Regions from separate parts of the Streptomyces sp. NPDC102406 genome, predicted to be linked through region 1. Evidence: riboswitches for the same ligand, from Rfam matches in the RefSeq annotation. Region 1 holds a riboswitch; each other region holds the start of a gene.
The links. Region 1 has a riboswitch for cobalamin ahead of ACIRF8_RS12260 (HoxN/HupN/NixA family nickel/cobalt transporter). Riboswitches for the same ligand answer to the same signal wherever they lie in the genome.
Positions count from the first base shown of each region.

Region 2: it holds a riboswitch for cobalamin, as region 1 does, so the genes downstream of both, ACIRF8_RS08225 (cobalamin biosynthesis protein) here and ACIRF8_RS12260 (HoxN/HupN/NixA family nickel/cobalt transporter) in region 1, are expected to answer to the same signal.
Region 3: it holds a riboswitch for cobalamin, as region 1 does, so the genes downstream of both, ACIRF8_RS23165 (ribonucleoside-diphosphate reductase subunit alpha) here and ACIRF8_RS12260 (HoxN/HupN/NixA family nickel/cobalt transporter) in region 1, are expected to answer to the same signal.

Region 1 covers NZ_JBIWKP010000002.1:800,434-806,702, reverse strand. Annotated here, with positions in the region: gene ACIRF8_RS12265 (CaiB/BaiF CoA transferase family protein) at 75-1,265, opposite strand; gene ACIRF8_RS12260 (HoxN/HupN/NixA family nickel/cobalt transporter) at 1,328-2,449, opposite strand; cobalamin riboswitch at 2,481-2,703, opposite strand; gene ACIRF8_RS12255 (inorganic diphosphatase) at 2,732-3,235, opposite strand; gene ACIRF8_RS12250 (GNAT family N-acetyltransferase) at 3,354-3,845, opposite strand; gene rho (transcription termination factor Rho) at 3,875-5,044, opposite strand; gene ACIRF8_RS12240 (class I SAM-dependent methyltransferase) at 5,398-6,111, shown strand; gene ACIRF8_RS12235 (oxidoreductase) at 6,139-6,269, opposite strand, start outside.
Region 2 covers NZ_JBIWKP010000001.1:1,790,903-1,797,171, reverse strand. Annotated here, with positions in the region: gene ACIRF8_RS08250 (hypothetical protein) at 1-181, shown strand, start outside; gene ACIRF8_RS08245 (helix-turn-helix domain-containing protein) at 532-1,386, shown strand; gene ACIRF8_RS08240 (hypothetical protein) at 1,443-1,994, shown strand; gene ACIRF8_RS08235 (hypothetical protein) at 1,927-2,238, opposite strand; gene ACIRF8_RS08230 (DUF397 domain-containing protein) at 2,265-2,501, opposite strand; cobalamin riboswitch at 2,799-2,941, shown strand; gene ACIRF8_RS08225 (cobalamin biosynthesis protein) at 3,000-3,947, shown strand; gene ACIRF8_RS08220 (cobyric acid synthase) at 3,944-5,464, shown strand; gene ACIRF8_RS08215 (putative cobaltochelatase) at 5,550-6,269, shown strand, end outside.
Region 3 covers NZ_JBIWKP010000005.1:432,259-438,527, forward strand. Annotated here, with positions in the region: gene ACIRF8_RS23150 (GlxA family transcriptional regulator) at 1-326, opposite strand, end outside; gene ACIRF8_RS23155 (hypothetical protein) at 421-588, shown strand; gene ACIRF8_RS23160 (ribonucleotide-diphosphate reductase subunit beta) at 585-1,610, opposite strand; gene ACIRF8_RS23165 (ribonucleoside-diphosphate reductase subunit alpha) at 1,610-3,952, opposite strand; cobalamin riboswitch at 4,075-4,219, opposite strand; gene mctP (monocarboxylate uptake permease MctP) at 4,328-5,953, opposite strand; gene ACIRF8_RS23175 (DUF3311 domain-containing protein) at 5,950-6,219, opposite strand.

The sequences.
Region 1 (6,269 bases):
AGGCCCTTCGCCCGGTGCGGGCCGAGTGACCCTTGTGGTGGGCCGAACGGCCCCCACGCGCGCCCCGCCCATCCTCAGAGCGCCCCCTGTGTCCGCAGCTCCCCGATCGTCGTCGCGTCGTAGCCGAACTCCTTCAGCACGGCCTCCGTGTGTTCGCCCACCGCAGGGACCGGGTCCATCCGGGGGCGGACGCCGTGCAGAGTCACCGGGGGGACGAGCGCCCGGACGGGGCCGCCCGGGGTGGTGACGTCGCGCCAGCGGTCGCGGCCGCTCAGGACCGGGTGGTCCAGGAAGTCGGTGACCGTGTTGAGCCGGGCGTTCGCGACCTTGGCGTGCTCCAGGAGGGCGACCGCCTCGCGCGCGTCGAGTTCGGCGAAGCGCGCCGTGACGATCGCGTCGAGTTCGGCGCGGTGCGCGACCCGGGCCGAGTTGCGGTGGAAGCGCCGGTCGTCGGCGAGCGCGGCGTCGTCCAGGAACTCCGCGCAGAAGGAGGCCCACTCCCGTTCGTTCTGCACGGCCAGCAGGACCGTCTTGCCGTCCGCCGCCTCGTAGGGGCCGTAGGGCGCGATCGTCGCGTGCGCGGCACCGACCCGCTCCGGCTGCCCGCCCGAGTACGCCGTGTAGTACGCGGGATAGCCCATCCACTCCGCGAGCGCCTCGAACAGCGACACCTCCACCGCGCGGGCGGTGCCGGTGGCCCGCCGCTCGTACAGGGCGGTGAGGATGCCCGAGAAGGCGTACATCCCGGCCGCGATGTCGGCGATCGCGATGCCGACCTTGGCCGGGGCGTCGGGCGCGCCCGTCACCGACACGACGCCCGTCTCGCACTGCACCAGCAGGTCGTACGCCTTGCGGTGGGCCCAGGGCCCGTCGCTGCCGTAGCCGGAGACGTCGCAGACGATCAGCGACGGGTGACGCTCCGCCAACTCCCGCGCGGACAGGCCGAGTCGGGCCGCAGCTCCAGGGGCCAGGTTCTGCACGAAGACGTCCGCCCCGGCGAGCAACCGGTCGAGGACCGCGCGCCCGCCGTCCGTCTTGACGTCGAGCGTCACCGACTCCTTCGAGCGGTTCAGCCACACGAAGTGGCTGGACTGCCCGTGCACCGTCTCGTCGTAGCGGCGGGCGAAGTCACCGGCGCCGGGCCGCTCGACCTTGATCACGCGCGCCCCCAGGTCGGCGAGCTGGCGCGTGGCGAACGGCGCGGCCACCGCCTGTTCCAGGCTGACGACGGTGACGCCTTCAAGGGGCGGGCGGGCAACGCTCATCCGGGTCTCCTCCGTGCTTCGTGCTCTCGCGATGTCGTCGCCGCGCGTCGGGCGGCAGGCCGTCACCCGCCGTCGGCGACCCGCGCCGACCAGCGCTGCTCGACCTTGGCGAGCCGCCAGTAGGCGATGGCCGCCGCCCACACGACCACGAACAGGCCGACGATGACATAGCCGACGTTGTCCAGGTCGAGCCCGGCTATCCAGCCGGTCACCGCGTCGCTCAGGGACAGCTTCTCGTGCAGGACACCGACGAGTTCGATCGTGCCGATGAAGAAGGCGACCGCGATCGACAGACCGGTGATGGTGAGGTTGTAGAACACCTTGCGCACCGGGTTGGAGAACGCCCACTGGTACGCGAAGTTCATGAACGTCCCGTCGAGCGTGTCGAACAGGCTCATGCCCGCGGCGAACAGCAGCGGCAGACACAGGATCGCGTACCAGGGAAGACCCGCCGCCGCGCCGCTGCCGGCCATCACCATCAACGTCACCTCGGTCGCCGTGTCGAAGCCGAGCCCGAAGAGGAAACCGAGCGGGAACATCTGCCCCGGGCGGGTGATCGACCGGGTGAACCGGCCGAGGACGCGGTTCATGAACCCCCGCGAGTCCAGGTGCTGTTCGAGCTGCCGCTCGTCGTACGTGCCCTCGCGCATCGCCCGGAAGACCTTCAGGATGCCCAGCAGGGCAACGAGGTTGAGCGCGGCGATGAGGTACAGGAACGTACCCGAGACGGTGGTGCCGACGACGCCGAGCACCTGGTGGGTGCGGGAGTCGTCGTTCAGCAGGATGCCCGCGAGGGCGGCGCCGCCCGCGACCAGGGCGGCCATCGCGACGACCACGCTGGAGTGGCCGAGCGCGAACCAGAAGCCCACGGAGACGGGGCGCTTGCCGTCCGCCATCAGCTTGCGGGTCGTGTTGTCGATCGCGGCGATGTGGTCGGCGTCGAAGGCGTGCCGCATGCCGAGCGTGTACGCGGTCACGCCCAGGCCGATGCCGAAGGCCTTGTCGCCGACCTCGTAGTGGCGGGGGACGACGAGGAGGAACAGCACACCGAACGCGACGACGTGCAGCGCCGCGATCACCGCGACGAGACCCGCCGTGCGCACGGTGTCCTCGCGGCGCCAGCGGAAGGGGGCAGGGGGGTGCGCACCTGTCGGCCGCGCGGGGGAGTTCACGGGCAGGGTCATGCCTTGATCACGCTCCAGCACCTCGTGGAAACACTTCGTGAGATGCCGTGGCCGGTCTCCTGGCTTACGGGCGTGCCCCGCCGCTCCTGCCTTCCCAGTTGCCTCGCGGCAGCCAGTGGCTCGGTGGAGCGGCGCGGTTCCCACCGGCCCCGGGGGCCGGCGGAAAACCCGATCACAGTGGCGAGGGCCGCTCCGGACTTGGCCCTCACGGGCCGTCACCGGTCTTCCCGAGCACCACGGCCCGCCCACCATAGACGACGCGCTCCCCGGCGCCGCGAGCGGCTACCGCTCCCGGCGCTCCCGCGCCCGCGCGATCTCCTCGTACGCCTTGTCCCGGCCTTCCCAGTGCGAGCCCTCCACCGACTTGCCGGGCTCCAGGTCCTTGTAGACCTCGAAGAAGTGGGTGATCTCCAGGCGGTCGAACTCGGGGATGTCCTCGATGTCCCGGGTCGAGGCGTGGCGCGGGTCGTGGGCGGGGACGCAGAGGATCTTCTCGTCCGGGCCCTTCTCGTCGCTCATCACGAACATGCCGATGGCCCGGCATTCGATGGTGCAGCCGGGGAAGGTTGCGTCGCCGGTCAGGACGAGCGCGTCCAGCGGGTCGCCGTCACCGCCGAGCGTGCCGTCGACGTAGCCGTAGTCCGCGGGGTACTGGGTCGAGGTGAACAGCATCCGGTCGAGCCGGATCCGCCCGAGTTCGTGGTCCATCTCGTACTTGTTCCGGGAGCCCTGCGGGATCTCCACGATCACGTCGAACGCGTCGCCGCGCGTCTCGCTGCCGCCCAATGTGGCCTCCTTGCCGCATTGCCGCCCGCTCGAATGCCACCGAGTGTGCGCTGTGCGCGGCGCGGGCGGAACCCCTGCGACCGTGGCGGAGGCCCGGGCCCGGGGGAAGGGGCCGCGCTCAGCCCGTGGGGGTGATGGGGAAGACGAGTTCGGGGCGGTCCCAGGCGACGGCCGGCGGGTGGGCGAGGTCGGTGCCGGTGCGCAGGGCGCCCATGCTGCGGTAGAAGCCCTCGGCGGGCGGATGCGAGACGACGCGGACCTGGTCGAGCCCCGCGGAACCGGCTTCCTCACGCATGTGCGCGACGAGCAGGCGCCCGATGCCCAGGCCCTGCGCGTCGTCGGCGACGAACATCAGGTCCAGCTCGGGCGGGGCGAGCACCAGGGAGTAGAACCCGAGGACCCGGTCGTCCGCGCGGCCGACGGCGACGAAGACCCGGTGCGCCTCGATGTAGTCGGGGCCCACCCGGTAGTCCGCGACCATCGAGGCGTACGGGCCTTCGTAGGCGCGGGAGCCGCGCACGAGCCGGGTCAGGCGTCTCGCGTCGCGCGTCGTGGCCCGCCGCACGGTGACGGCCGGGTCGCCACCGGGGCGCGTAATACTCGGGCTCATACAGTGAGTATTACGCATCGGAGATCGTGTCAGCGCGCGGGGACCGTCGAGTGGACCTGGCGCAGGAACGCCGCGTTGTCGGGGGTGCGGCGCAGGGTGTCGAGCAGCGTCTCGTAGGAGGACTGGCCCTCCCTGCCCTGGAGGGCCCGGCGCAGACCGCGCAGGGCCGACAACTCCGGGGCGGACAGCAGCAGTTCCTCGCGTCGGGTGCCGGACGGGGTGACGTCGACGGCCGGGTGGACGCGGCGGTCGGCGAGGACGCGGTCCAGGCGCAGTTCCATGTTGCCGGTGCCCTTGAGCTCCTCGAAGAAGTAGTCGTCGGCGCGGGAGCCCGTGTCCACGAGGGCGGTGGCGAGGATCGTCAACGAGCCCGCCTCCTCGGTGTTGCGGGCCGCGCCGAACAGGCGTTTGGGGCCGGTGAGCGCGGCGGCGTCGACGCCGCCCGACAGGGTCCGGCCGCCCGAGGACGCCGCGTTGTTGTGGGCGCGGCACAGCCGGGTGAGCGAGTCGAGCAGGATCACCACGTCGCGGCCCTGCTCGACGAGGCGCTTGGCGCGTTCGACGGCGAGCTCGGCGAGTGCGACGTGCGCCTTGGCGGGCTGGTCGAACGTGGAGGCGTACACCTCGCCGCGCACGGAGCGCCGCATGTCGGTGACTTCCTCGGGGCGTTCGTCGACGAGCACCACCATCAGATGGGCCTCGGGGTGGTTCTCGGCGACGGCGGCGGCGATCTGTTGCAGCAGAACGGTCTTGCCGGTCTTCGGCGGGGCGACGATCAGGCCGCGCTGGCCCTTGCCGACAGGGGCGAACAGGTCGACGACGCGGCCCCCGAGGCCGCTCGCCCGGCTTTCCAGGCGCAGCCGCGCGGTGGGGTGGAGCGGGGTGAGGTCGGCGAACCGGGGGCGGTTGCGCACCGTGCCGACGGGCGCCCCGCCGACGCTCTCGACGAGGGTGAGGGTGTGCGGCCCGGTACACGTCCCCGTCACCACGTCGCCCTTGCGCAGGCCGTTCTGGCGGATGAGCGCGGCGGGGACCTGGACGTCTCGGGAGGTCGGCGACAGGTCGCCCGTGCGCAGGGAGCCCGCCCCGTTCGCGCCGATGTCGAGGATGCCGGCGGCCCGGACGGGAGGCCTGGGCGCGGCGGAGGCGCGGGGCCTTTGTGCGGTGGTGCCGGGCTTTTCCAGAGTGGTGCTGGTCATGTCGATCACGGTCCTTTCACGGACGCTGTGGGTACGCGGAGAAGAAGCGGGGTGGGATCCGGCGGGAGAAGGGGCGGAACATCACGCCCCGTGGAGACGGGCAGGACAGCCCGTGGCCGGGAGGGAACCTGGCGGAGCGGGGGCGGGGGAGAACCCGCCGGGAACCTGCTCACCAGGGAAGACGCACACTGCGGAGCGGACCGGACGACCGGTGCGCGCAGGTGCTGGAGGAAGGGAATCGGCACCGGCGCCTCGGAAGGGGCGTACACAAGTGCCACCCAGACACTACCACCCGACCCCGGGGGTGCGGCAAGAGCGATGTCCGGCGGCCCACCGCCCTATGCTGATCCGCCATGTTCACCCCCCAGGGCCCCACCCTCCGCGAGCTGGCCGTCCAGGCGCTGTCGTCGGTCGAGCGCGGCTACGACCTGCTCGCGCCGAAGTTCGACCACACGCCGTTCCGCACGCCCGATCTGCTGCTCGGACCGGTCACGCGGGCCCTGCGCGACCTGGGCCCCTACGGCACCGGGCTCGACCTGTGCTGCGGGACCGGGGCGGGGCTCGGCGTGCTGCGGGAGGTGTGCGCGGGGCGGACCGTGGGCGTCGACTTCAGCGCGGGCATGCTCGACGTCGCCCGCCGCGGCGAACCCGCGGCCTCCTACGTGCGCGGGGACGCCCTCGCGCTGCCCTTCGGCCCCGTCTTCGACCTGGTGGTGAGCTTCGGCGCGTTCGGCCACTTCCTGCCGGGGCAGTACCCGGACCTGTTCGGCCAGGTCCGCCGCGTGCTGCGGCCGGGCGGGCAGTTCGTGTTCCCGCTGCCCGCGCCCCCGTCGCCCGGATCGCGCGGGTACTGGGCGATGCTCGGCTTCGACGGGGTGATGCGGGTGCGCAACGCCGTGTGGCGGCCCCCGTTCGTCATGTACTACCGGCCGTTCCGACTCGGCGACGTGCGCGGGGAGTTGGGGCGGGCCGGGTTCGAGGTCACGCTGCGGGCGCTGCCCGAACTGGGCGAGCGGCCCGACGGGAGTCCGCGCTGCCGGCTCGTCGTGGCCACCCGGCCCGGATAGGGCCCGCCCCGCCCCGCCCCGCCGCGTTCAGCGCACCGGATCGGGGAGCGGGAAGCGCACCCGGGTCAGCTCCTCCGACACCTCCCACAGGCGCCGCGCCACCTCGGTGTCCAGGGCGCCCGGCGCCGGCCGGACCCGGGTCGGGGCGCCGCGCAGCT
Region 2 (6,269 bases), on a different contig from region 1:
CAGCCTCGTGACCACCGTGGCCCTGGTGGGCCTGTTCACCCTCGGCATCGTGGGTCTCTCCAAGCGCGAGTCCGCCGCACAGCGGGGCGGCTCCGCGGTGGCCGTCACCTCCGGCGCGTACCTGTGCTTCGCGCTGTGCGCGGCGGCCGTGGCGTACGGCATCTTCCTGATCGTGGCCTGACGGCCGCTCAGCCCCTGCCGCGTTCACCTTCTGAACGCAGTAGGGGCTCCACGGCACCCGAGCGGGGTGCGGGACGTACGGCGTCCCGCACCCCGCTTTGGCGTTCGACTTGTCACCTGAACGGGTGCAGCGCTGCCAAATGTCGCAACCCGTCGGCGGCGACGGAAGAAGGCCGCCTCACCAGGACTCCCTCAATGTGACATATGGCAGACTGGCATAAGCCGTCTAGCCAGACCCCGTACCGCCATCAGCCGACTGCCGTCAGCCGTCTGCTAGCTTCCGTTCACTACTTGGCCAGCTCTCGACTGACGAACTGGGCCTGGCACACGGTCGGCAAGGAGACAGAGATGATGGCCCGCGACATCGACCCCAGCCTCAACCGGCGCAGGCTGCGCCTCGAACTGCGCAGGGCCCGGGAAGCGACCGGGCAGACGCAGACCGACGCGGCCCAGGCGCTCGACTGGTCGTTGTCCAAGATCATGCGGATCGAGGCCGGAACGGTGAGCATCTCGGTGACCGACCTGCGGGCCCTCCTCCAGCACTACGGGGTGGCGGACGGCGACCTGCGGCGCGAACTGGAGGAGGCCGCGCGCGGCTCGCGCGGCCCGAGCTGGTGGACGGGGTACAACGACGTGCTCACCCCCGCCTTCCGCCAGTACCTCGGCTACGAGAGCGCCGCCGCGTCCATCCGCACGTACCACCCCATCGTGGTGCCCGGTCTGCTCCAGACCGAGGACTACGCGATGGCCATGCTGGAGCCGCACGTGGAGGAGGCCCGGGCCCGGCGGATCGTCGAGCTGCGCACCGAGCGGCAGGAACGCGCGCTGGAGAACGACGTTCCGCCGTGGACGTTCTTCGTCCTGGACGAGGCGGCCCTGCACCGGCAGATCGGCGGCCCCCGCGTCCTGCGCAGGCAGTTGCAGCACCTCGTCGACATGGCGCAGCGACCCCGGGTGTCGGTCCAGGTGCTGCCCTTCACCGTCGGCGCGCACTTCGCCACGCTCAACAGCTTCATCCTGCTCGGCTTCACGGACGACGAGGACCTGCTGTACCTGGAGTCCCAGGGCAACCAGTCGATCCGCGACGACCACGAACTGATCGTGCAGCACCAGGAGTGCTTCGAATCGCTCCGCGAGATCGCGTACGGCGGCGACCAGGCCATCGATCTCATCAGCAAGACCAGGGACGGGCTCGACACCTCGTGAGCACCTCGCGCGGTGACAGCGGGCCGGGCCCTGGAGAGCCCGTGTAGGAGGCGCACATGCCGGCCGCAGGCGACGAGTGGTGGTGGCGGCTCCTCGCGGCCGCGACTCCCCGGCTCGACCACACCGAGGGGGCCGGTGGGGCGAGCGGTACGGATGCCGCGGGCGGTACGGGTGCTGCCGCCCCCGCCGACGCCGCTCCCGGTGACACCGCGCCGCCCCCCGGGGAGCGGCCCTCCTTCGGGGCCGTGGTGATCCATGTCGTGGCCGACGACGCGCGGACGCGGCGCGCCGGGCTGATGTACGCCCAGATCTCGGGCGAGAACCGCCGCCAGACGCGGCTCCTGCTGTTCTGGGCGATGGGCGGCGCGCTGGTGCTGCTCGGCGGGCTCGCGGGGCTGGTCGTGGTGGTGCAGGCCCTGGGTGTGACGTCGCCGTGGGCGATGGGGTCGGTCATCGCGGCGGCCACGTCACCGATCACCGCGATCGCCTACGGGTTCACGCGGCTCCTGCTGCGGTGCGCGGAGGGCATACGGTCCCCGCTCAGCGTCGACGCCCCGCCGCCCGGCCCCGATCCGGCGCCGGATCCCGGTGCCCCGAGCCGCCCCTGACGCCGCGCAGAGCGGCGCCCAGTCCGGCCGCCGCGGCGACCAGCGCGGCGATCAGCGCCCAGACCACGGCGCGCACCGGCCCCGCCGGGACCAGTGCGGCGGCCAGGGCGCCGACGATGCTCGCCGCGAGGCCGCACGCCAGGCAGAACCGCACGAGCCCGCGTGGCGGGACCACTCCGCGCGCCGTGCGGCTCACCGCACCGTGGGCCCGCTCCCGCGCCTCGGCCAGGTAATGCATGGTCATCGCGCTCTCCTCCCCCCGCGGCAGGCTCAGCCGCCGGCCCTGCCCGGGCCGGGACCGCCCAGCGCCCTCACGAACGCCTGCCATCGAACGCGCTGGAGGACGAGGGCCGCCGCACCCGGGTTCCCGGAGTCGCGGACCCACACCTCGGCCTCGCCGAACGCCACTTCCACGCAGTCCCCCGTCACTCCGGAGTAACTGCTCCTGCGCCATGGCCCGACTGCCTTCCCGCGCCATGACCGAGCACGCTCCGCCCCTTGGGACACACCGGCCTCCTCCTGCTCGAGAGCCGGCGTCCCCCGTCAGTGCACGCCCGCGTGCAGGCACCATAGCGCCGCCGTGACGGCCCGCCCAGGGACACCGGACGGATCCGCCCCGCGACGTCGCAAGGCGCCCTCAACCATTCGTGGACCGCTCTCCGTCTGCCGCTTTCCAGTCTAGGTAGGCCGGATTTCGACACCTAGAGGAATTCCGGCCCTGTGGTGGCCGTACGACGCCCGCGCGCGTGTGGAGCTCCCCACACTCCCCTCCCCCAGGTCAACGGCAAGTTGACGCGCCTTCGCGCAGCGTGGTGGACTTCGCGGGCCATATACGGCAGCAGTACGAGGAAGCCGGTGCGAATCCGGCGCGGTCCCGCCACTGTGAGCCCCAGCCCGGGAAGCCGGGAGGGGCGAGCCAGGAACTCTCGCTGCCGGTCTCGTCGAACCAGGGCGTGGACACCCTGAGTGAGGACAACTACCGCCATGTTCGCCCTGCGCGGCGCGGTGCGGGCCGAGCGCGTCTTCGCGTACGGCGCCGCCGCCGGTCTCCTTGCCGATGCTCTGTTCGGTGATCCGCGCCGGGGCCATCCCGTCGCCGCTTTCGGCCGGGCCGCGGGTGCCGTGGAGCGGGTGCTGTGGCGGGACCACCGTGGGTGGGGCGCCGCGCACGCCGTGGTCTGCGCGGGTGGCGCCGCCGCGGTGGGCGCCCTGGCCGCCCGTGCCGTACACCGTTCCCCCGCCGCCTCCGTCGCGCTGACCGCCGCCGCCACCTGGGCCGTGGTCGGCGGGACCTCGCTGGGCCGGGAGGCGCGCGGTGTCGGATCGGCGCTGGACGCCGGGGACGTGGAGCTGGCCCGGGAGTTGCTGCCGCGCCTGTGCGGGCGGGATCCGCAGGGCCTGGACGCCGACGGGATCGCGCGCGGCGTCGTCGAGTCGGTCGCCGAGAACACCTCGGACGCCGTCGTGGGGGCGCTGGTGTGGGGGGCCGTCGGCGGGGTGCCGGGGCTGCTCGCCTTCCGGGCCGTGAACACGCTGGACGCGATGGTGGGACACAAGTCGGCCCGGTACCGCAGGTTCGGCTGGGCCTCGGCGCGGCTCGACGACGTGGCGGGGTGGCCGGGGGCGCGGCTGACCGGGGCGCTCGCCGTGCTGACGGGCGGGCGTCCGCGCGAGGCCGCCCGGGCCTGGCGCGAGGACGCGGGGGCCCATCCGAGCCCGAACGCCGGGGTCGTCGAGGCCTCGTTCGCGGGGGCGCTCGGGGTGCGGCTCGGCGGGACCTTGGCGTACGGGGGCAGGATCGAGCACCGGCCCGTGCTGAACGGGCGCGGGCGCGCGGTGCGGGTGTCGGACGTGGAACGGGCCGCGCGGTTGTCGCGGCGGGTCGGTGTGGCGGCGTGGGGAGTCTGTGTGGCCGGGCAAGTGGTGCTGAGGCGTCTGCGAGGACGCCGGTGAGCGGGCGGCGGGGCGGCGGGCTGCTCGTCGCCGGGACGACGTCGGACGCCGGGAAGAGCGTGGTCACGGCGGGGATCTGCCGGTGGCTCGTACGGCAGGGCGTGAAGGTCGCGCCGTTCAAGGGGCAGAACATGTCCCTGAACTCGTTCGTGACGCGCGAGGGCGCCGAGATCGGGCGGGCGCAGGCCATGCAGGCGCAGGCCGCGCGGGTGGAGCCGAGCGCGCTGATGAACCCGGTGCTGCTCAAGCCCGGCAGCGACCGCAGCAGCCAGGTCGTGCTCATGGGCAAGCCCGTGGGCGAGATGAGCGCGCGGGGCTATCACGGGCAGCGGCAGGGCGCGTTGCTCGACACCGTCGTGGGATGCCTGGAGGAGTTGCGGGGCAGTCATGACGCCGTGATCTGCGAAGGGGCGGGCTCTCCGGCCGAGATCAACCTGCGGCGCACCGACATCGTGAACATGGGGATCGCGCGGGCGGCGCGGCTGCCGGTCCTCGTGGTCGGGGACATCGACCGCGGGGGCGTCTTCGCCTCGTTCTTCGGTACGACGGCGCTGCTCGCGCCCGAGGACCAGGAGCTGCTCGCCGGGTACCTCGTGAACAAGTTCCGGGGCGATGTCAGCCTGCTGGAACCCGGCCTCGACATGCTGAAGTCCCTTACGGGACGGCCCACTTACGGGGTGCTGCCCTTCCAGCACGGGCTCGGTATCGACGAGGAGGACGGGCTGCGGGTGTCGCTGCGGGGCGCGGTGCGCGAGTCCGTGGTGGCGCCGCCCGTCGGCGCGGACGTGCTGCGGGTCGCCGTGTGCGCGGTGCCGCTGATGTCGAACTTCACGGATGTCGACGCGCTGGCCGCAGAGCCGGGTGTCGTGGTGCGGTTCGTGGACCGTGCCGAGGAGTTGGTCGACGCCGATCTGGTGGTCGTGCCCGGGACGCGCGGGACGGTGCGGGCCCTGGAGTGGCTGAGGGCGCGCGGGCTCGCGGACGCGCTCGCGCGGCGGGCCGCCGAGGGGCGCCCGGTGCTCGGCGTCTGCGGCGGCTTCCAGGTGCTCGGGGAGCGCATCGAGGACGAGGTCGAGTCGCGGGCCGGGGTCGTGGACGGGCTCGGACTGCTGCCCGTACACGTACGGTTCGCGGCCGACAAGACGCTGGACCGGCCCGTCGGCACGGCCCTCGGGGAACCGGTCGAGGGGTACGAGATCCATCACGGCGTCGCCGATGTGCTCGGCGGCGAGGCCTTCCTCGACGGGTGCCGGGTGGGGGCCGTGTGGGGCACGCACTGGCACGGGTCGCTGGAGTCCGACGGGTTCAGGCGGGCGTTCCTGCGGGAGGTCGCCGCGGCGGCCGGGCGGCGGTTCGTACCGGCGCCCGACACCTCGTTCGCGGCGCTGCGCGAGGAGCAGTTGGACCGACTGGGGGATCTGATCGAGCGGTACGCCGACACGGACGCGCTGTGGCGGTTGATCGAGGGCGGGGCTCCCCCGGGGCTGCCCTTCGTCCCGCCGGGAGCTCCGTCGTGAGCGCCCCGCTCCCCCCTCCCGCGCCGTTCGCCGCGCCCCTGACCGGGCTCGGCCGCCCCCGCCCTGTCGTCTTTCTGGAGGTCCGATGACCACCCCGTACCCGTTCACAGCCCTCGTCGGCCAGGACGATCTGCGCCTGGCCCTGCTGCTGAACGCCGTGTCGCCCGCGGTCGGGGGTGTGCTCGTGCGCGGCGAGAAGGGCACCGCCAAGTCCACCGCCGTACGCGCCCTGTCGGCGCTGCTGCCCGCGGTGGACGTCGTCGCCGGGTGCCGTTTCTCCTGCGACCCCGCGGCGCCCGACCCGCGGTGCCCGGACGGGCCGCACGAGACCGGCCCGGGGGTCCGACGGGACGCGCGCATGGTCGAGTTGCCGGTCGGCGCGTCCGAGGACCGGCTCGTCGGGGCGCTCGACATCGAGCGGGCGCTCGCCGACGGCGTCAAGGCCTTCGAGCCGGGGCTGCTCGCCGACGCGCACCGCGGCATTCTCTACGTCGACGAGGTGAACCTGCTCCACGACCACCTGGTCGACCTGCTCCTGGACGCCGCGGCCATGGGCGCCTCCTACGTCGAACGCGAGGGCGTCTCCGTGCGGCACGCCGCGCGCTTCCTCCTCGTGGGGACGATGAACCCCGAAGAGGGCGAACTGCGACCGCAGTTGCTCGACCGGTTCGGGCTGACCGTGGAGGTCGCCGCGTCCCGGGAACCCGAGCAGCGCGTCCAGGTCGTCAAGCGCCGGCTCGCCTACGACGACGACCCCGAGGGGTTCACCGCGCGCTGGGCCGCCGAGGAGGCCGAGGTGCGCGAG
Region 3 (6,269 bases), on a different contig from region 1:
CCGGCGCACAGGCTGAGCACGCGCGCACCCCGGTCGACCGCCCGGCGCAGCGCGTCGAGCAGCTCCGGCGGGTAGCCGTCGAACCGGCGCCCCGCCGAGGGGATCGTGATGAGGTCGGCCTCCTCCAGGCGTTCGAGGCCGTGCGGGGTGGAGACCGTCATCCCCGGCACATGGGTGGTGAGCGAGGGCCCCTCGGTGGAAGCGACCGCGAAGTCGTACGCCGGGAGCCCGGCGTCGCTCCGGTCGAGGCCGAACACCTCGCACACGACGCCGAGTTCGAAGGGATGCACACCGTCGAGCAGCACTGCGGCCACGTTCTTCAGCATGGAGGACAGTCTGCCGCAGACCTGGCAGTAATTCGAGGGTCAGTGACAGAACTGCCACTGCCGCGGTGCGCTCGGCGGCGGCAGAGTAGAGGACATGAACACAGCGATGAACTACCTCACCGTCCTCTTCGTCTTCCTCCTCCTCGCCGCCCCCTCCCTGTACGGCGCCGCCCACGACCGCCGCATCGACCGGCAGATCCGGCAGGCGCGACGGGACGCCGAGCGCACCTCCCAGCGCCCCGAGTTCGCCAAGGTCGCCTAGAAGTCCTCGTCGAAGCCGACCGACCCCTCCACCGCCACCTGGTAGGCCGAGGGCCGGCGCTCGAAGAAGTTGGTCAGCTCCTGGACACCCTGGAGCTCCATGAAGGAGAACGGGTTCTGCGAGCCGTGGACCGGCGCGAACCCGAGCCGCACCAGGCGCTGGTCGGCGACGCACTCCAGGTACTGGCGCATCGAGTCCGTGTTCATCCCGGGCAACCCGTCCCCGCACAGATCGCGCGCGAACTGGAGCTCGGCCTCGACGGCCTCCCGCAGCATGTCGGTGACCTCACCGCGCAGCTCGTCGTCGAAGAGATCCGGTTCCTCCTTGCGCACCGTGTCGACCACGTCGAAGGCGAACGACATGTGCATGGTCTCGTCCCGGAAGACCCAGTTCGTCCCGGTGGCCAGCCCGTGCAGCAGTCCGCGCGAGCGGAACCAGTAGACGTACGCGAACGCACCGTAGAAGAACAGGCCCTCGATGCACGCCGCGAAGCAGATCAGGTTGAGCAGGAAACGGCGGCGGTCCGCCTTGGTCTCCAGCCGGTCGAGCCGGTCCACGGAGTCCATCCACTTGAAGCAGAACTCGGCCTTCTCGCGGATGGACGGGATGTTCTCGACCGCCGCGAACGCCGCCGCCCGGTCCTGCGGATCGGGAAGGTAGGTGTCGAGCAGCGTCAGGTAGAACTGGACGTGCACGGCCTCCTCGAAGAGCTGACGCGAGAGATACAGGCGCGCCTCCGGGGAGTTGATGTGCTTGTAGAGGGTGAGCACCAGGTTGTTCGCCACGATCGAGTCGCCCGTCGCGAAGAACGCGACGAGGCGGCCGATCAGGTGCTGCTCGCCCGGCGACAGCTTCGCGAGGTCGGCCACGTCCGAGTGGAGGTCGACCTCCTCGACGGTCCAGGTGTTCTTGATGGCGTCCCGGTAGCGCTCGTAGAAGTCCGGGTAGCGCATGGGGCGCAGGGTCAGTTCGAAGCCCGGGTCGAGCAGGTTCTTCGCGGTCTTCTTCGGTGCGGGGGTCATCACTGGCAGGCCTCGCAGGACTCGGGGTTCTCAAGGGAGCAGGCGACGGCGTCGGGCTCGGCCGCCTGGAGCGGCACGCGGGCCGCCGCGCGGGCGATGCGCGTCGCGGGGCGCGAGCGCAGGTAGTACGTCGTCTTCAGCCCGGATCGCCAGGCGTAGGCGTACATCGAGGAGAGCTTGCCGATGGTCGGCGTCTCCAGGAAGAGGTTGAGGGACTGGGCCTGGTCGAGGAAGGGGGTGCGGGCCGCCGCCATGTCGATGAGGCCGCGCTGCGGCAGCTCCCACGCCGTGCGGTACAGGGCGCGCACGTCGTCGGGGACCCAGGTGAAGCCCTGGATCGAGCCGCCCGATTCGCGCAGCGCCTCCCGGGTCTGCGCGTCCCACACGCCGAGCCGCTTCAACTCCTCGACCAGGTAGGAGTTGACCTGGAGGAACTCGCCGGACAGCGTCTCGCGCTTGAAGAGGTTGGAGACCTGCGGCTCGATGCACTCGTAGACGCCCGCGATGGAGGCGATCGTCGCGGTCGGGGCGATGGCGAGCAGCAGGGAGTTGCGCATGCCGACGGCGGCGATCCGCTTCCGCAGTGCGGCCCACCGCCGCGGCCAGGTCAGCTCGACGTCGTAGTGGTCGGGGTGCAGCACGCCGCGGGCGGTGCGGGTCTCGTCCCAGGCGGGCAGCGGGCCGTCGCGTTCGGCGAGGTCGGCGGAGGTCTCGTACGCGGCGAGCATGATGCGTTCCGAGATCCGGGTCGACAGCGCGCGGGCCTCGGCCGAGTCGAAGGGCAGGCGCAGCTTGAAGAAGACGTCCTGGAGGCCCATCGCGCCGAGTCCGACGGGGCGCCAGCGGGCGTTGGAGCGGCCCGCCTGCTCGGTGGGGTAGAAGTTGATGTCGACGACGCGGTCCAGGAACGTGACGGCGGTGCGGACGGCCGCGTCGAGCCGTTCCCAGTCGATGTCACCGTCGTGGACGAAGGCGCCGAGGTTGACCGAGCCGAGGTTGCAGACGGCCGTCTCCCCGTCGTCCGTGACCTCCAGGATCTCGGTGCACAGGTTCGAGGAGTGGACGGTGCGGCCGGGTTCCGCGGTCTGGTTGGCGGTGCGGTTGGCGGCGTCCTTGAAGGTCATCCAGCCGTTGCCGGTCTGCGCGAGGGTGCGCATCATGCGGCCGTACAGGTCCCGTGCGGGGATGGTCTTCCGTGCCTTGCCCTCGGCTTCGGCGCGGCGGTACGCGGCGTCGAACCCGGTGCCCCACAGGTCGACGAACTCGGGCACGTCGGCGGGGGAGAACAGTGACCAGTCGGCGCCGTCGGCGACCCGGCGCATGAACTCGTCGGGGACCCAGTGCGCGAGGTTCAGGTTGTGGGTGCGGCGGGCGTCCTCACCGGTGTTGTCGCGCAGCTCCAGGAACTCCTCGATGTCGGCGTGCCAGGTCTCCAGGTAGACGGCGGCGGCGCCCTTGCGGCGCCCGCCCTGGTTCACGGCGGCGACCGACGCGTCGAGGGTCTTCAGGAACGGCACGATGCCGTTGGAGTGCCCGTTGGTGCCGCGGATCAGCGAGCCCCGGGCGCGGATGCGGGAGTACGAGAGGCCGATGCCGCCGGCGTGCTTGGAGAGGCGGGCCACCTGCTGGTAGCGGTCGTAGATCGAGTCCAGCTCGTCGAGCGGGGAGTCGAGGAGGTAGCAGCTCGACATCTGGGGGTGCCGGGTGCCGGAGTTGAACAGCGTGGGGGAGGACGGCAGGTAGTCGAGGCGGCTCATCAGGCCGTAGAGCGCGGCGACCTCGTCGACGGCGCGGCTGCTGTCGTCCTCGGCCAGGCCCGCCGCCACCCGCAGCATGAAGTACTGCGGGGTCTCGATGACCCGGCGGGTGATCGGGTGGCGCAGCAGGTAGCGGCTGTGCAGGGTGCGCAGGCCGAAGTAGCCGAAGCGGTCGTCGGCCCGGGGGTCGATCAGCGCGTCGAGGCGCGTGGCGTGGAGGCGGACGAACGCTGCGGTGCGGTCGGCGATCAGGCCCTCCCGGTGGCCGGTCGCGACGGATTCGGTGAAGGAGGTGACGCCCTGGGAGGCGGCCTCGGCGGCGACGGAGAGTGTGAGGAGGCGGGCGGCGAGCCGGGAGTAGACGGGGTCCTCGGAGATCAGCCCGGCGGCGGCCTCGGTGGCGAGTTCGCGCAGTTCGCTCTCGTCGGCTCCGGCGCTGCGCCCCCGCAGGGCGGCACCGGCGACCCGGCCGGGGTCGGCGCCGGGCAGGTCGGAGGTCAGCTCGGTCAGGGTGCGCAGCAGCGCGGTGCCCGGGGCGTCGTCGGGTGCGGCTGAGACCGGTTCGGCGGGCGGCGCGATGGTCACGTTAAGGGCTCTCCCTCGCTCGGCTCGGGGCCTGCGGGGAGGAGTGGCTCGGGCGTGCACGGGGGCGCCGTCGTCACCGGCCCATTCCGCGAGGCCCGGACGTCATCGACACCCGGACCGGACGGCCCGGGTGTGCTGTCGGCAGGTCGTCGGACTCACGCGGGCGCCTTTGTGTGCGCATACGTTCACCGTTGCGGGACAGTTCCGGATTTGCACCGGATTCCCCTGCGGCTACAGCGAGAGCGAGCATACATGTTGTGCCGGGTGTCCGGCGCGTGCCCATATGTTGTGTCGTCCTGGTGTGCGAGGGAGGAGCCCGACACAAAGAGACGGGCCCCTCCACAAGGGAGAGGCCCGTCCTACGAGGGGTGGTGATCAGTGTCCGGCGCCCACTCCGACGACGGGCAGGTCCTGCTGGACGCCCTTGTCACCGGCGTCGGCGGTGTAGTCCTCGGGCGAGGTCTCGTCGACACCGGCCGGGGCCTTCACGGCCTTCAGGACGAAGGTCAGGACGACCGTCACGATCACGTTCATGACGAACGCGGTCAGACCGATGTAGCCGATCTCCCCGATGCCGGGGATCTCGTCGGAGGAGCCGCCGAAGTGTGCTTGCGTCGGCGAGGCCACCCCGTACGCGGCGAGCGTGCCGTACACCATGCCGACCGCCCAGCCGGCGAGCAGCGCCCACCGGTGGAACCAGCGGGTGAACAGGCCGCCGACCAGCGCGGGCATCGTCTGGAGGATCCAGATGCCGCCCAGGAGCTGGAAGTTGATGGCGACGGTCTTGTCCATGGTGAGGACGAAGGCGAGCGCGCCGACCTTCACGAGCAGCGACACGAGCTTGGAGACCTTGGTCTCCTGTGCGGGCGTCGCGTCGGGCTTGATGAAGTCCTTGTAGATGTTGCGCGTGAAGAGGTTCGCCGCGGCGATGGACATGATCGCCGCCGGGACGAGCGCGCCGATGCCGATGGCGGCGAAGGCGACCCCCGTGAACCAGTCGGGGAACATGTCCTCGAAGAGCTGCGGGATCGCCAACTGCCCGTTCTGCACCTTGATCCCGGCCGCGATCGCCATGAAGCCGAGCAGTGCGAGCAGGCCCAGCATGAGCGAGTACAGGGGCAGGATCGTGGTGTTGCGGCGGATCACGTTGCGGCTCTTGGACGACAGGGTCGCCGTGATCGAGTGCGGGTACATGAACAGCGCGAGGGCTGAGCCGAGCGCGAGCGTCGCGTACGTCCAGTGGCCCGCGTCGCCGGGCGCGAGCGCCCCGACGGGTTTGCCGGTCGCCGGGTTGAGCTGCTCGAACTTCTTGCCCGCGGCGGCGAAGATGTCGTCGAAGCCGCCCAGTTTGATCGGGATGTAGATGATCGCGACCGCGATGACGAGGTAGATCAGACCGTCCTTGACGAACGCGATCAGCGCGGGGGCCCGCAGGCCCGAGGAGTACGTGTACGCGGCGAGCACGCCGAAGGCGATCAGCAGCGGCAGGTCCTTGACGAACCAGTTCGTGTTCTCGCCGCCCCCGACGCCCATGACGTCGAGCACGGCCTGGATGCCGACCAGTTGGAGCGCGATGTACGGCATCGTGGCGAGGATGCCGGTGATCGCGACGGCCAGCGAGAGGCCCTTGGAGCCGAAGCGCCCGCGCACGAAGTCGGACGTGGTCACGTACCCGTGCTTGTGCGAGACCGACCACAGGCGCGGCAGGAACGTGAAGATCAGCGGGTAGACGAGGATCGTGTAGGGCACGGCGAAGAAGCCGGACGCGCCCGCCGCGTAGATCGCCGCGGGGACGGCCACGAAGGTGTACGCCGTGTAGAGGTCGCCGCCGAGCAGGAACCAGGTGATCCAGGTGCCGAACGAGCGTCCGCCGAGGCCCCATTCGTCGAGCGAGTCGCTCTCCGAGCGCCGCCAGCGCGCGGCGAGGAAGCCCATGACCGTGACGGCCAGGAAGAAGATGATGAAGACGGTGAGCGCGACACCGTTGACGCCGCCGTTCATCCCTGGCTCCTCGGGGCCTTGCGGGCGCGCTGGTCACGCTGCCACAGCTTGTACGCGATCATCGTGAGGCCCGTCGAGATGAGCACCCAGAGCATCTGGTACCAGTAGAAGAACGGGATGCCGATGAAGGTCGGGTCGATCTTGGAATACGAGCTGACCCAGAGCATCGCCACGAACGGTGCGACGAGGCACAGCCCGATGACGACGCGGACCGGTGTCACCACCGGTCTCCCCACTTGTGGCGCAACTTCCGGCGCATCGGACATTTCGCGGCTCCGTCCCCTCGCTGATCCCACTTATCTCACGTTTAACGTGC